DNA from 4 places in the Mesorhizobium sp. 113-1-2 genome. Region 4 is predicted to be linked to each of the others. Evidence: predicted binding sites of a transcription regulator. Region 4 holds the regulator's gene; each other region holds the start of a gene.
The links. The regulator HrcA, encoded in region 4, represses chaperone genes, less so after heat shock. The targets are predictions, from matches to a motif close to GTTAGCACTCNCNNNNNGNGAGTGCTAAC.
Positions count from the first base shown of each region.

Region 1: a site for HrcA is predicted at 1,263-1,291, ahead of groES (co-chaperone GroES). Genes of this name have one in related genera too.
Region 2: a site for HrcA is predicted at 1,524-1,552, ahead of groES (co-chaperone GroES). Genes of this name have one in related genera too.
Region 3: a site for HrcA is predicted at 952-980, ahead of groES (co-chaperone GroES). Genes of this name have one in related genera too.

Region 1 covers NZ_AP023242.1:2,944,144-2,947,183, forward strand. Annotated here, with positions in the region: gene groL (chaperonin GroEL) at 1-736, opposite strand, end outside; gene groES (co-chaperone GroES) at 792-1,106, opposite strand; gene JN279_RS14120 (hypothetical protein) at 1,303-1,791, shown strand; gene JN279_RS14125 (usg protein) at 1,814-2,083, shown strand; gene JN279_RS14130 (DUF982 domain-containing protein) at 2,405-2,719, shown strand; gene JN279_RS14135 (hypothetical protein) at 2,919-3,040, opposite strand, start outside.
Region 2 covers NZ_AP023242.1:5,456,274-5,459,313, forward strand. Annotated here, with positions in the region: gene JN279_RS26610 (MFS transporter) at 1-687, opposite strand, end outside; gene JN279_RS26615 (TetR family transcriptional regulator) at 812-1,438, shown strand; gene groES (co-chaperone GroES) at 1,616-1,912, shown strand; gene groL (chaperonin GroEL) at 1,975-3,040, shown strand, end outside.
Region 3 covers NZ_AP023242.1:7,781,227-7,784,266, reverse strand. Annotated here, with positions in the region: gene groL (chaperonin GroEL) at 1-539, opposite strand, end outside; gene groES (co-chaperone GroES) at 605-901, opposite strand; partial or broken gene JN279_RS37370 (Tn3 family transposase) at 1,264-1,755, opposite strand; gene JN279_RS37365 (arylamine N-acetyltransferase family protein) at 2,024-2,836, opposite strand.
Region 4 covers NZ_AP023242.1:870,864-873,903, forward strand. Annotated here, with positions in the region: gene JN279_RS04060 (VOC family protein) at 1-114, opposite strand, end outside; gene rph (ribonuclease PH) at 130-846, opposite strand; gene hrcA (heat-inducible transcriptional repressor HrcA) at 1,003-2,085, shown strand; gene JN279_RS04075 (hypothetical protein) at 2,126-2,323, shown strand; gene JN279_RS04080 (PQQ-dependent sugar dehydrogenase) at 2,413-3,040, shown strand, end outside.

The DNA of each region.
Region 1 (3,040 bases), 2.1 Mb from region 4:
GTTTGGACGACTGCACAACAGCCTCCAGCACCGGAAGCAGCGCCTGCAGATTGGACAGCTTCTTCTCGTGGATCAGCACATAGGGCTCTTCCAACTCCACGCGCATCTTGTCCTGGTTGGTGATGAAGTAGGGGCTGAGGTAGCCACGGTCGAACTGCATGCCTTCGACGACTTCCAGCTCCGTTTCCGCGGTTTTCGCTTCCTCGACTGTGATGACGCCCTCATTGCCGACCTTCTGCATCGCTTCCGCAAGGAAGCGGCCGATCTCGGCATCGCCATTGGCCGAGATGGTGCCAACCTGGGCGATCTCATCATTTCTGGTCACCTTGCGGGCGTTGGTCTTCAACTCCTGGACAATCGCCTCGACGGCCTTGTCGATGCCTCGCTTCAGGTCCATCGGGTTCATCCCCGAGGCAACGGCCTTGGCGCCTTCCTTGACGATCGCCTGCGCGAGAACGGTCGCGGTCGTGGTGCCGTCCCCGGCGATGTCGTTGGTCTTCGAAGCGACTTCGCGGACCATCTGCGCGCCCATGTTCTCGAACTTGTCCTCAAGCTCGATTTCCTTGGCGACGGTGACGCCGTCCTTGGTGATGCGCGGGGCGCCGAACGACTTGTCGATGACGACGTTGCGGCCCTTGGGGCCGAGCGTCACCTTCACCGCGTCGGCGAGGATGTTGACGCCGCGCAGCATGCGCTCACGGGCGTCGGAATGAAATTTCACTTCCTTGGCAGCCATTGGATCACTCCTTCAATAGGCAGCTTCATTGACTGGATTGCGGTTGGAGCCTCTGTCAGGCGGCCTTCTTGACCGCCGCGGTCTGCTCGATCACGCCCATCACATCGCTTTCCTTCATGATCAGCAGGTCCTCGCCGTTGAGCTTGATCTCGGTGCCGGACCATTTGCCGAACAAGATGCGGTCGCCGGCCTTGACATCGAGCGGCGTGAGCTTGCCGCTCTCGTCGCGCGCACCCGGGCCGACGGCGATGACTTCGCCCTCCTGCGGCTTCTCCTTGGCAGTGTCGGGGATGATGATACCGCCGGCCGTCTTCTCTTCGGCCTCGATGCGGCGAACCAGGATACGATCGTGCAATGGACGGAACGTCATGTCGTTCTCCTTCAGGACAAACAGATTTTTGAGGTTCCTCCACACCGGACCGGCAATATCGGGCCGGTGCAGGGCGTCGCGACCCCTTCCTCAGGCATCGCGCGCATATCGAGCTAGTTTTGGCATTTTCGAGTTTCAAGGGCTCGCCGGAAAAATTTTGGCACTCTGCATTTGAGAGTGCTAGGGACATGAATTCATGAAGCTATTTTCGCTGGGACACGCGATTTCAGGTCTTGAAATTCGACCCGAACTCATCGAAATTTTTTGCGGTTGGAGTCCCGAAAGGGATCACTGCAACACCAACGGTGCCAAGGAGATTGTCAGGAAACGGAGACCATCGATGGAACGAACCTTGTCGAAAATGCCCTTGATCGCCCCTGAGGCCTCTGATCCTTCGCTTGACCGCCTGCTGTTCCCGGCGCGGCACTTTAATCACCCCGATGAGGTGGTGCTCGATCGCACGCTCGACATTCTGGAAAAGCGCGCCATTCTTGCATCATGGGCGTCGGATGCTTGCGCCGTCGAATCCATGCCTGCGTTGCGAAAACCACCTGGTGCTTCGAACCCGGTGACGTTCGACGCCGTCATGGATGCCCTTCGCCGACTGGACGATAGTCGCGCCGAGGTAGGCTGTGACCTCAAGGAGCGGCGGGTCCGAGATCGCCCGCAAAGACTTGATGCCTGAACGCGCGCGATAGGAGAGACGCATGGTCAGCAGGGAATTCCGACTGCAGATGGAGGGCTACGGTCTCACAACTGCGGAGATCCACTACCACCTTCCCGATCATCCAAGCCTTTTGCAGCTTTACGTTTGGCAGGAATACGATCTTGCACCGGAATTCCCAACCCTGAAAGGGTTTCTGGATTACTGGGAGCGCGAACTCGAAGGCGCGCTGCATTCCGTGCGCGTCGCCCATCACCGCCTGATCCGGCCTTCCGAATGGAAGGCCGTCGACGGCATCTTCACAGTTCAATAGCCGGACCCGGGCCGGACCCGCCAAGCGGCAATAGGACAGGCTCCTTTGTAGTTGCCGGCATCCGATTCATAAAGATGCCGCACGTCTCGCCAGCTCCCCTTGAACTGAAAAGACGTGTTTCCAATCTTTTTCCTACGTGCCGAGTGCGCTTGCCGGATGTCGAACAGGAGCGGAAGGATCGCATGGAAACGATTTTCTTTGGAGATGCCGGTTCCGTCCTGGTTGTGCCAAGCTCGCCGGCATGGGTTTGCCGGGAACTGACATCGTCGCCGCACACGGTGAGGCAGGATCAGTTACCCACGGTTTGAAGGGAGGTCACTAATGGAAAGTGCGACGTTCAAACAGCCGGTTTTCGTAAGAGACGACGGCTACGGTGTCCAAAAGATCGGCTGTGTCATGGATGCGATAGAGTTTCTCGAAGAATGGCCGGTTGAAAGGCGCGGCCTCCTCCACGCAGCAGCGTCTGATGCATGCTACTCCGCCTACGATGGTCGGAAGTCCGTCGAGGCGGCGAACAAGGCCTTTACGACTTGGGCACGCAGGGTCGGTGTCATCGAGGACGTGCCCGTAGCGCCGCCGTGGATGACAGGGCCGAAGATCGGCAATGCAGACCATCTTATGGAAAGTGACGGCTGAATTCACTGCGGCGGTAATCTGCCGCCGCAGCATCAGAGTGGCGCGTCACCGGGGGCAACGGGCGCGGGAAAGCCAAGCCCCTTACTGTTGCCTGTTCATACATTTCGGATAACTTCTTCGGCACAAACAATTTGCCAAGCAGATCGCACGAAAGAGCGCGTCCGCCTGAATGGGAAGCCATAGACGGCATCTTCACCATTTAATGGCCGGCGCCCGGGTCCCCTTGGGCCGGATCCACCAGGTCGGCTTCGTCGTCGGGGTCGATCAGGTCGATCAGCGCTGCCACCCTTGTTCCCGGCAGCGGTCGTCCCTGGCTCATCA
Region 2 (3,040 bases), 3.4 Mb from region 4:
GAAGAACATGAAGTAGCAGAAGACGCACAACAGCGCGGTGATAGAAGGAACCGTCAGCACATTGGCCAGGTTCTCATCCTTGGGCAGGTCGGCGTAATCGGCGGGGACGATGAAGGCGATCACGAGCGACAGGACGCAGACGACCGCGAGAATGAGAAAGCCGCCGGCCGACCCGGCCGCTGGAATGACATAGAGCGCCAGCAGCAAGGCAAGCGCGCATTGCGCCAGCGTCTGCATGGTGACGAAATAGCCGCCGATGCGTTCGGCACGCCGCGAACGGGCGATCAGTTCGGTGGCGACCGCGACCAAGCCGCCTTCGGCGAGACCGGCCAAAGCGCGTGCCGCCATCAGCGTATTGACGCCGGCGGCATAGGCCGTCCAGACATTCGCCAGTGCCAGCAAGAGCAGCAGGACCGCACTTTTCCAGCGCATGTTGCGGGCCGACAGCAGCATCGCCACAACAGCCGAACCGATCGCAATGGCGATCATCTCGGCGGTGGCGACCAGTGCCAGCTCATCGCCGCTGACATGGCCCTCGGTGTAGAGCGCGCCGAGCAGGACGGGCTGCAGCCCGAGAATGAGCAGGCCGACCGAGCCGATCCACAGGGCCGAGGCAAGCTGCCCGCCGGTCGGATTGCCGACCAGCCAGTCGCCGTCGCCCAGATGACCGGTGCTTGTCGAAGTCAAAGGCGCCTCCCAACGTCCTTGCCGTACGGCAAAAAAGCTGACAACCTGTCAGCATTTCAGAAACTGATACTTGATCATATTTTTTGTCAACCAGAATTTGGCAATTCGTGCGAAAGATCAGTGCATGATGGAAGCAAGGCGAACAGCGACGGAGCCGAGGCGCAAACCCAAGCAGGAGCGCAGCCGCGAGCGCATCGACGCCATCCTGTCGACGACCATGCGGCTGATCGGCGAGAAGGGCATTGACGCCGTCACCATGAAGGAGGTCGGCATGCTGGCGGGCGGGCCGATCGCCACAGTCTATCATTACTTCCCCAACAAGTCGGCGATCCTTGCGATGCTCTACGAGCGGTTCTCGGAGGTCAGCCGCGCGCGATTGACTGCGATCATCGCCGACGTCCGCGAAGCCAAGGACGTTATCGCTGCGGCCGACCGGCTGCTTGACGACTACCTCAGCCGTGTTGCCGGCGATCCGGCCATCCAGGACCTGCAGAACGCCATCCAGGCCGACAAGGCGCTCAAGAATCTCGACATCGCCGAAACCCGCCATCAGGCCAAGATGTTCTGCGATCATGTCACCGCCTTGATCGAACCGGGCAAGCACGAGCAGTTCGAACGCATGGTTCTGTTGATATTCCAGCTCGCCGGTGGCGTGGTGCGCCTGGCGCTCGCGGAGGGCGAAGCGGAAAGCCGCCGGACCATCGAGGATTACCGGTCGATCATCCACACACAGTTGCGGCTGTTTCTCTAAGCCCCAATCCGTGGAAAAAATTACCGCCTTTCGAGGCTGCCGCGCGCCTTGACTCTCGCAGGTCGGCGGCCTATTTCAGCGCCACGTTAGCACTCGCCCCTGGTGAGTGCTAACTATGTGTCCGGCTTCGCCGGACGGAGGAACTGTTTCTCACCGTTCTCATTCGAGGAAGAAAAAATGGCAAAGTCGAAGTTCCGCCCGCTTCATGACCGCGTGGTCGTTCGCCGGGTCGAATCCGAATCCAAGACCGCCGGCGGGATCATCATCCCGGATACGGCGAAGGAAAAGCCGCAGGAAGGCGAGATCATCGCCGTCGGCTCCGGCGCCCGTGACGAAAGCGGCAAGCTGGTCCCCCTGGACGTCAAGGCTGGCGACCGCATCCTGTTCGGCAAGTGGTCGGGCACCGAAGTCAAGCTCAATGGCGAAGACCTTCTGATCATGAAGGAATCCGACATTATGGGCATCATCGGCTGATCATCGGCCTCACCGTCAACTGAATTCCGGGCTTACCCCAAGCCCCTGCCAGGAGCTTAAAAATGGCTGCTAAAGACGTAAAATTCTCCCGTGATGCCCGCGAGCGCATGCTGCGCGGCGTCAACATCCTCGCCGACGCGGTGAAGGTGACCCTCGGCCCCAAGGGCCGCAACGTCGTCATCGACAAGTCGTTCGGCGCCCCGCGCATCACCAAGGACGGCGTCACCGTCGCCAAGGAAATCGAGCTTGAGGACAAGTTCGAGAACATGGGCGCGCAGATGGTCCGCGAAGTTGCTTCGAAGACCAACGACATCGCCGGCGACGGCACCACGACCGCGACCGTTCTGGCGCAGTCGATCGTCCAGGAAGGCCACAAGGCGGTTGCCGCCGGCATGAACCCGATGGACCTGAAGCGCGGCATCGACCTCGCCGTCAGCGAAGTCGTCACGGCGCTCGGCAAGGCTGCCAAGAAGATCAAGACCTCCGAGGAAGTTGCCCAGGTCGGCACGATCTCGGCCAATGGCGACGAGTCGGTCGGCAAGATGATCGCGGAAGCGATGCAGAAGGTCGGCAACGAGGGCGTCATCACGGTTGAGGAAGCCAAGACCGCCGAGACCGAACTCGAAGTCGTCGAAGGCATGCAGTTCGACCGCGGCTACCTCTCGCCCTACTTCGTCACCAACGCCGACAAGATGGTTGCCGATCTCGAGGACGCCTACATCCTGCTCCACGAGAAGAAGCTCTCCAACCTGCAGGCCATGCTGCCGGTTCTTGAGGCTGTCGTGCAGACCTCCAAGCCGCTGCTCATCATCTCGGAAGACGTCGAAGGCGAGGCCCTGGCCACGCTGGTCGTCAATAAGCTGCGTGGTGGCCTGAAGATCGCCGCCGTCAAGGCTCCGGGCTTCGGTGATCGCCGCAAGGCGATGCTGGAAGACATCGCCATCCTCACCGGTGGCCAGGTCATCTCGGAAGACCTCGGCATCAAGCTCGAGAACGTCGGCCTCAACATGCTCGGCCGCGCCAAGAAGGTGTCGATCTCCAAGGAGAACACCACCATCGTCGACGGCGCCGGCAAGAAGGCCGAGATCCAGGGCCGCGTTGCCCAGATCAAGCAGCAGATCGAAGAGA
Region 3 (3,040 bases), 1.0 Mb from region 4:
GCTTCCTCAACCGTGATGACGCCTTCGTTGCCGACCTTCTGCATCGCTTCCGCGATCATCTTGCCGACCGACTCGTCGCCATTGCCGGCGATTGTGCCGACCTGGGCAACCTCTTCCGAGGTCTTGATCTTCGTGGCGTTCTTGATCAGCGTCGAGACGACGTCGCTAACCGCGAGGTCGATGCCGCGCTTCAGGTCCATCGGGTTCATGCCGGCAGCAACCGCCTTGTGGCCTTCCTGGACGATCGACTGCGCCAGAACGGTTGCGGTCGTGGTGCCGTCACCGGCGATGTCGTTGGTCTTCGAAGCAACTTCGCGGACCATCTGAGCGCCCATGTTTTCGAACTTGTCTTCAAGCTCGATTTCCTTGGCGACGGTGACGCCGTCCTTGGTGATGCGCGGGGCGCCGAACGACTTGTCGATAACGACGTTGCGGCCCTTGGGGCCGAGCGTCACCTTCAGCGCGTCGGCGAGGATGTTGACACCGCGCAGCATGCGCTCGCGGGCGTCACGGGAGAATTTTACGTCTTTGGCAGCCATTTTGTACTCCTGGGCATTTCGCCCGAAATTCAGATTGGATGGTACGGATGAAAGGCAGCGGCGTGTTAGCCGATGATGCCCATGATGTCGGCTTCCTTCATGATCAGAAGGTCTTCGCCATTGAGCTTGACTTCGGTGCCCGACCACTTGCCGAACAGGATGCGGTCGCCGGCCTTGACGTCCAGCGGAACGAGCTTGCCGGCTTCGTCGCGGGCGCCGGAACCGACGGCGATGATCTCGCCTTCCTGCGGCTTTTCCTTTGCCGTGTCGGGTATGATGATCCCGCCGGCGGTCTTGGATTCGGATTCGACTCGGCGAACGACCACGCGGTCATGAAGCGGCCGCAAATTCGACTGTGCCATTTTTACTATCCCTGGTGCGCAGGTTGAAGGTTCTCCGTTGCCGGAGGGTGGTTAGCACTCGCTATTGGGGAGTGCTAAGATGATCGTGAGATAGGCTGTAGGTTCGTACTTAGTCAAGACGGGCGGGGGGACGGACCGGAGGGCAAAAGATGTGGAATCGGCGCGGAAGCCGGACCCCCTTTACGGCGCAATCCCACTGCCTACGCGCGTTTCGGCCGTAAGCTTTGGGCCGACTTTTGTGTCTTATTTGGAATGTGAAATTATGTGAAATTAACGGCCGAGCAGTCGGCCGGAATCGACGGCCAGCCGAACAGTCTTGAGCCTTTTGCAATTCATCCCTAACCTCGGGTTGCATCGCCAAAAGGAGCGCTCATCGCTTCGGAGAACGTGCGGAACTTCCGGTCCTTGAGGTTGCGTAGTCGCGGCGCGAAGCGTTTGCCGATCAGGGCAAACAGCCCGAAGACGTGATCGCTCGCGCCGCCCGTATCGGTGAAGTGTTCCTGGATGTCGAGGATCGTGTCCTGGTCGAACAGCCCACCGAGCACATAGGCTGCCTCGCTTTCGGTCGGGCTGATCGGCAGGATGCTGAAGTAGCCGTACTGATCTGACAGATGGCTATAGAACTTCGAGCCCGGCTCGCTGCCATAGTGCAGATTGACGTCGCCGCGCTTCGCCGCTCGGTCGCTCGCGCGAAAGAACTGCCCATCGGATGACGCGGTCGTTCCATTGCCCCAAAATCGAGAATGTGGATGCCGGGTGTGCGCATCGGTGATGCATGCTTGCGCCGCGCGATAGGTCTCCGACCGGGCATGGAAGGTTCTCATCCAGCCGATCTGGTGAGCGCTAGTAGCGCGCGGTGGACACGGCAGCGCAGCCTGATGCTGGGTCGACTGGTATGCTTGATCGCTTGTGGCGACACCGTAACCGACGCTCACCTTTCCAATTCGGAGATCATGGTTAGAGCTGCCGATTGGCTGCCACCGCTGACGGCTGGTGAGCGGTCTTAAGCGAGCAGGGTCATTTACGTATGGGGCTTCGAGTGATGCCACACACGGTGCCTGCAAAAAGGGCAAATCCGACTGCTGAAAACCGCCGCAGTGCAAGGCTTGACGGCCTTCTTTCCTATACCCGTCCACGCGACCCAAGCTTTTCCCACAACGAATCAATCGTGGACCGAGGAAGGTGCAGCCGAAAAACATCGGACAAGACTCGCTGCAGTTCGCTCTTCGTTTTGAGGGTTTCTGTTTCCTCAATTTGGTTCCGAATCAAGCTGAAATCCTTGTTGAACAAGTTCGCAGGCCCTTCGGCTGTCAGCACGCTCATCATGAGGCTGGATGGAAACGGCGAACGGTCCCAGCGAGCGCAGATGAAGTTGGCGCCCTCAAAATCTGAGGGCAAGGCGGTGGCTCGATCGAAACCATAAAGAGGGAACCATTCATTCCCGTTCTTGCGTTCAACGACGAGTTCTCCGCTGGCGGAGTCAGCTCGCAGGCGAAACACGTCACGGCCAGCTGTTTGCAGTTCCTCTGTATCGATCCGTAGCGGTGCAATCGGTGCTGGACCACCGAAGCCAGCGTCGGCGAGCCAGTCGACGCCCTCGATGGTTAAGATGAATGCCTGGTGTGTGCGTGGCCCACCCTCCGCAGCACCCATACGCACTCTGCAAAGGATGGGCTGGATCGTGAAACCGAGTGCTTCGAGCGCCAAGCCAAACAACTTGTTCAATTCGAAGCAATACCCCCCTCGCCGGGCATTGATCAGTTTGGCCCAGATCGAATTCTCAGTCAGATTGGGTATATCACCCAACAGCACATCGATGTTTTCAAAGGGAATCGCGCGCATTTGAGCCTGCTGAAGGGCAACAAGACCGTCGACCGTTGTCGGCACTCGAGCAAGGCCGATACGATTCAGATAGATCGCAATATTGAATGCCATGGGATGTCCTTAACACCTAGGATTCGTATTCGTTGAACGCCTGCCGAAAGCGCGATGACGTCCCAGGGTTCACGGAGCAGAGTAAGGTGGCCATCTCCCCCTATAGAAGTGAACATGCCGACCATTCCTCGTGTTCGCACTGAACCAAAGCGGCGGTTCGAGCGCTGCAAATACCCCTCGTGATCCGGAAACGCGGGCATTGCT
Region 4 (3,040 bases):
GCGGCCATCGACCTTGCCGAAGAGGGTGAGGCCGAGCACGCCGACATAGAATTCTTCCGCAGCCGCCAGATCGGTGACGTACAGGGCTGATTCCAGGATGGCGGAGGGTTTCACCAGAAAACCAATGGCCTAAGCCACCGCCATCTGCTGCAGGCTGACCAGGCGCTGGATGCCTTTCTTGGCCAGGCCCATCAATTCCGCGAACTGTCCTTCCGAAAAAGGCTCGCCCTCGGCGGTGCCCTGGATCTCGACGATGCCGCCCTTGCCGGTCATGACGAAATTGGCGTCGGTGCCGGCCGCGGAATCCTCGAGATAGTCGAGATCGATGACCGGCTGGCCGTCATGGATGCCGCAGGAAATCGCCGCGACATGGTCCTTCAGCACCTTGGCGACACTGGTCATCTGCCGCGCTTCCATCCAGCGCAGGCAGTCATACAGCGCTACCCAGCCGCCGGTGATCGAGGCGGTGCGGGTGCCGCCATCGGCTTGGATGACGTCGCAGTCGACGGTGATCTGCTGTTCGCCCAGCGCCTGCAGATCGACCACGGCGCGCAGCGAGCGGCCGATCAGGCGCTGGATTTCGAGCGTGCGGCCGCCCTGCTTGCCGGCCGAGGCCTCGCGGCGCATGCGCTCGCCGGTCGAGCGCGGCAGCATGCCATATTCGGCCGTCACCCAGCCCTTGCCGGAATTGCGCATCCAGCCGGGCACCTTCTCCTCGAGGCTCGCGGTGCAAAGGACATGGGTGTCGCCGAACTTCACCAGGCACGAGCCTTCGGCGTGCTTGGAGACGCCGCGCTCGAAGGAGATGGCGCGCATTTCGTCGAATTGGCGTTTGGAGGGGCGCATTCAGGCTTCTTTCTTGTCATTTTTTGGAATCGTGGCCGGCTTTTAGACGCATGGGGAGCAGCGCGCAAAGGAAAACGGACCGCACGATCCGATAAGAGACCGGGTTGCGCCCACCGTGCCGAAGTCTATATCCTGAAGCAGGAGGTTTTTGGCCGAATGACCAAGGCAATCGATCCAGCTTCGCAGTCGCTTGCACTTCAATCACTCGACATGCGCTCACGCGACATCTTCCGGCGCATCGTCGATTCCTATCTCAGGGATGGCGAGCCCGTGGGCTCACGCAGCCTGTCGCGCATCCTGCCGTCCTCGCTGTCGCCGGCCACCATCCGCAATGTGATGAGCGACCTCGAGCATCTCGGGCTGATCTATGCGCCGCATATCTCGGCCGGCCGGCTGCCGACGCAGGCGGGCCTGCGCTTCTTCGTCGATGCCTTCATGGAACTTGGCGACCTCTCCGACGAGGAGCGCCGCACCATCGAGGCGCAGGTGCGGGCCTCCGGCTCGGGCGCGACGCTGGAGCACATGCTGACCGAGGCCAGCCAGATGCTGTCGGGCATGTCGCGCGGCGCCGGCCTGGTGCTGGCCGCCAAGAACGAGGTGGCGCTGAAGCATATCGAGTTCATCCAGCTGGAGCCGACCAAGGCGCTTGCCGTGCTGGTGTCGCAGAATGGCGACGTCGAGAACCGCGTCGTCGAGTTGCCGGCAGGCATCACCGTCTCGCAACTTCACGAGGCCTCGAATTTCCTCAACGCGCATATCCGTGGCCGTACGCTGGCGGAGGCGCGCACCGAGATCGCCCGCATCAAGGAAGAGACGCGAGCAGCCCTCGATACGCTGTCGCAGGACCTCGTCGAGAAGGGGCTGGCAGTGTGGGCGGGCGCCGAAAGCGGCCTGCCGGCGCGGCTCATCGTGCGCGGTCGCGCCAATCTGCTCGAAAACGTCACCGCCCAGGCCGACATCGAATTGCTGCGGCATCTGTTCGAGGACATGGAGACGCAGGACGGGCTGATCCAACTGCTCGATCTCGCCGAGCAAGGATCGGGCGTGCGCATCTTCATCGGTTCGGAAAACAAGCTGTTCTCGCTGTCGGGCTCGTCGCTGGTGGTCGCGCCCTATCGCGACAAGGATGCCCGCGTCGTCGGCGCGCTCGGCGTCATCGGCCCGACCCGGCTCAACTACGCCCGCATCGTGCCGATGGTCGATTATACGGCGCAACTGATATCGCGCATGTTAAGGTAGCGCCCCGGACGGCAAGACACGGGCAGCAAGGAGAAAAACAATGGCGCTCGAAGAACTCAAGGCCCGGATCAGCCTGCTGCTCGAGGAGATGGTCAACCAGCCGGAAGACCAGCACGAAATCCAGGAACAATTGCGCGAAAAGCTGCAGGAAATGCGCGCCATGGGCCTGCCGCTGCCGGCCGATCTCGTCGCGCTGGAAAAACGGCTCGACGACGATTTTCTAGCTGCCGGGACATAAGCAGGGAAACCGCTTCCCTCAACTCGTCATGTGAGGCGGAACCCCGGAGACAAATCGGCCGTTTCCTTCGCGACCAGATGGAGGACAAGATGATCCGATTGGCCGGACTGGTGCTTCCAGCACTCTTTCTTATGACAAGCGCGGCATTCGCCCACCAGGCGGACCAGCCGGTGCTCAAGGGTGCGGCCGCCTTCGGCGACTGGCGTGCCGACAGACCGGGCGTACGGCGCCTGATCAAGCCGGAAGACCTGCCGAAACCCTTCGTCACCAAATCGGCCTCCAACAGCGCCGGCATCGCCGACATGCCGGCGGGCGCTAAACCGCAACTCCCGCCCGGATTCTCGGCCGAGTTGATCGCGTCAGGCATCGACAATCCGCGTGTGGTGCGCGTCGCGCCCAATGGCGACCTGTTCGTCGCCGACAGCGATGCCAACCAGGTCCGCGTCTATCGCCTGGCCAAGGACAGCGCCAAGCCCGCCGAGGACGGCATTTTCGCCGGCAATCTCAACCAGCCCTATGGCATTGCCTTCTATCCGCCGGGCGACGACCCGCAATGGGTCTATGTCGCCAACAGCGACAGCATCGTGCGCTTTGCCTACCGTAAGGGTGACCTGAAGGCCGCTGGCGAACCGGAAACCATCGTCGACAACATCCCCTCGAACCATCACTGGACACGCGACATCGCCTTTTCGCCTGACGGCAAGACGCTCTATCTGT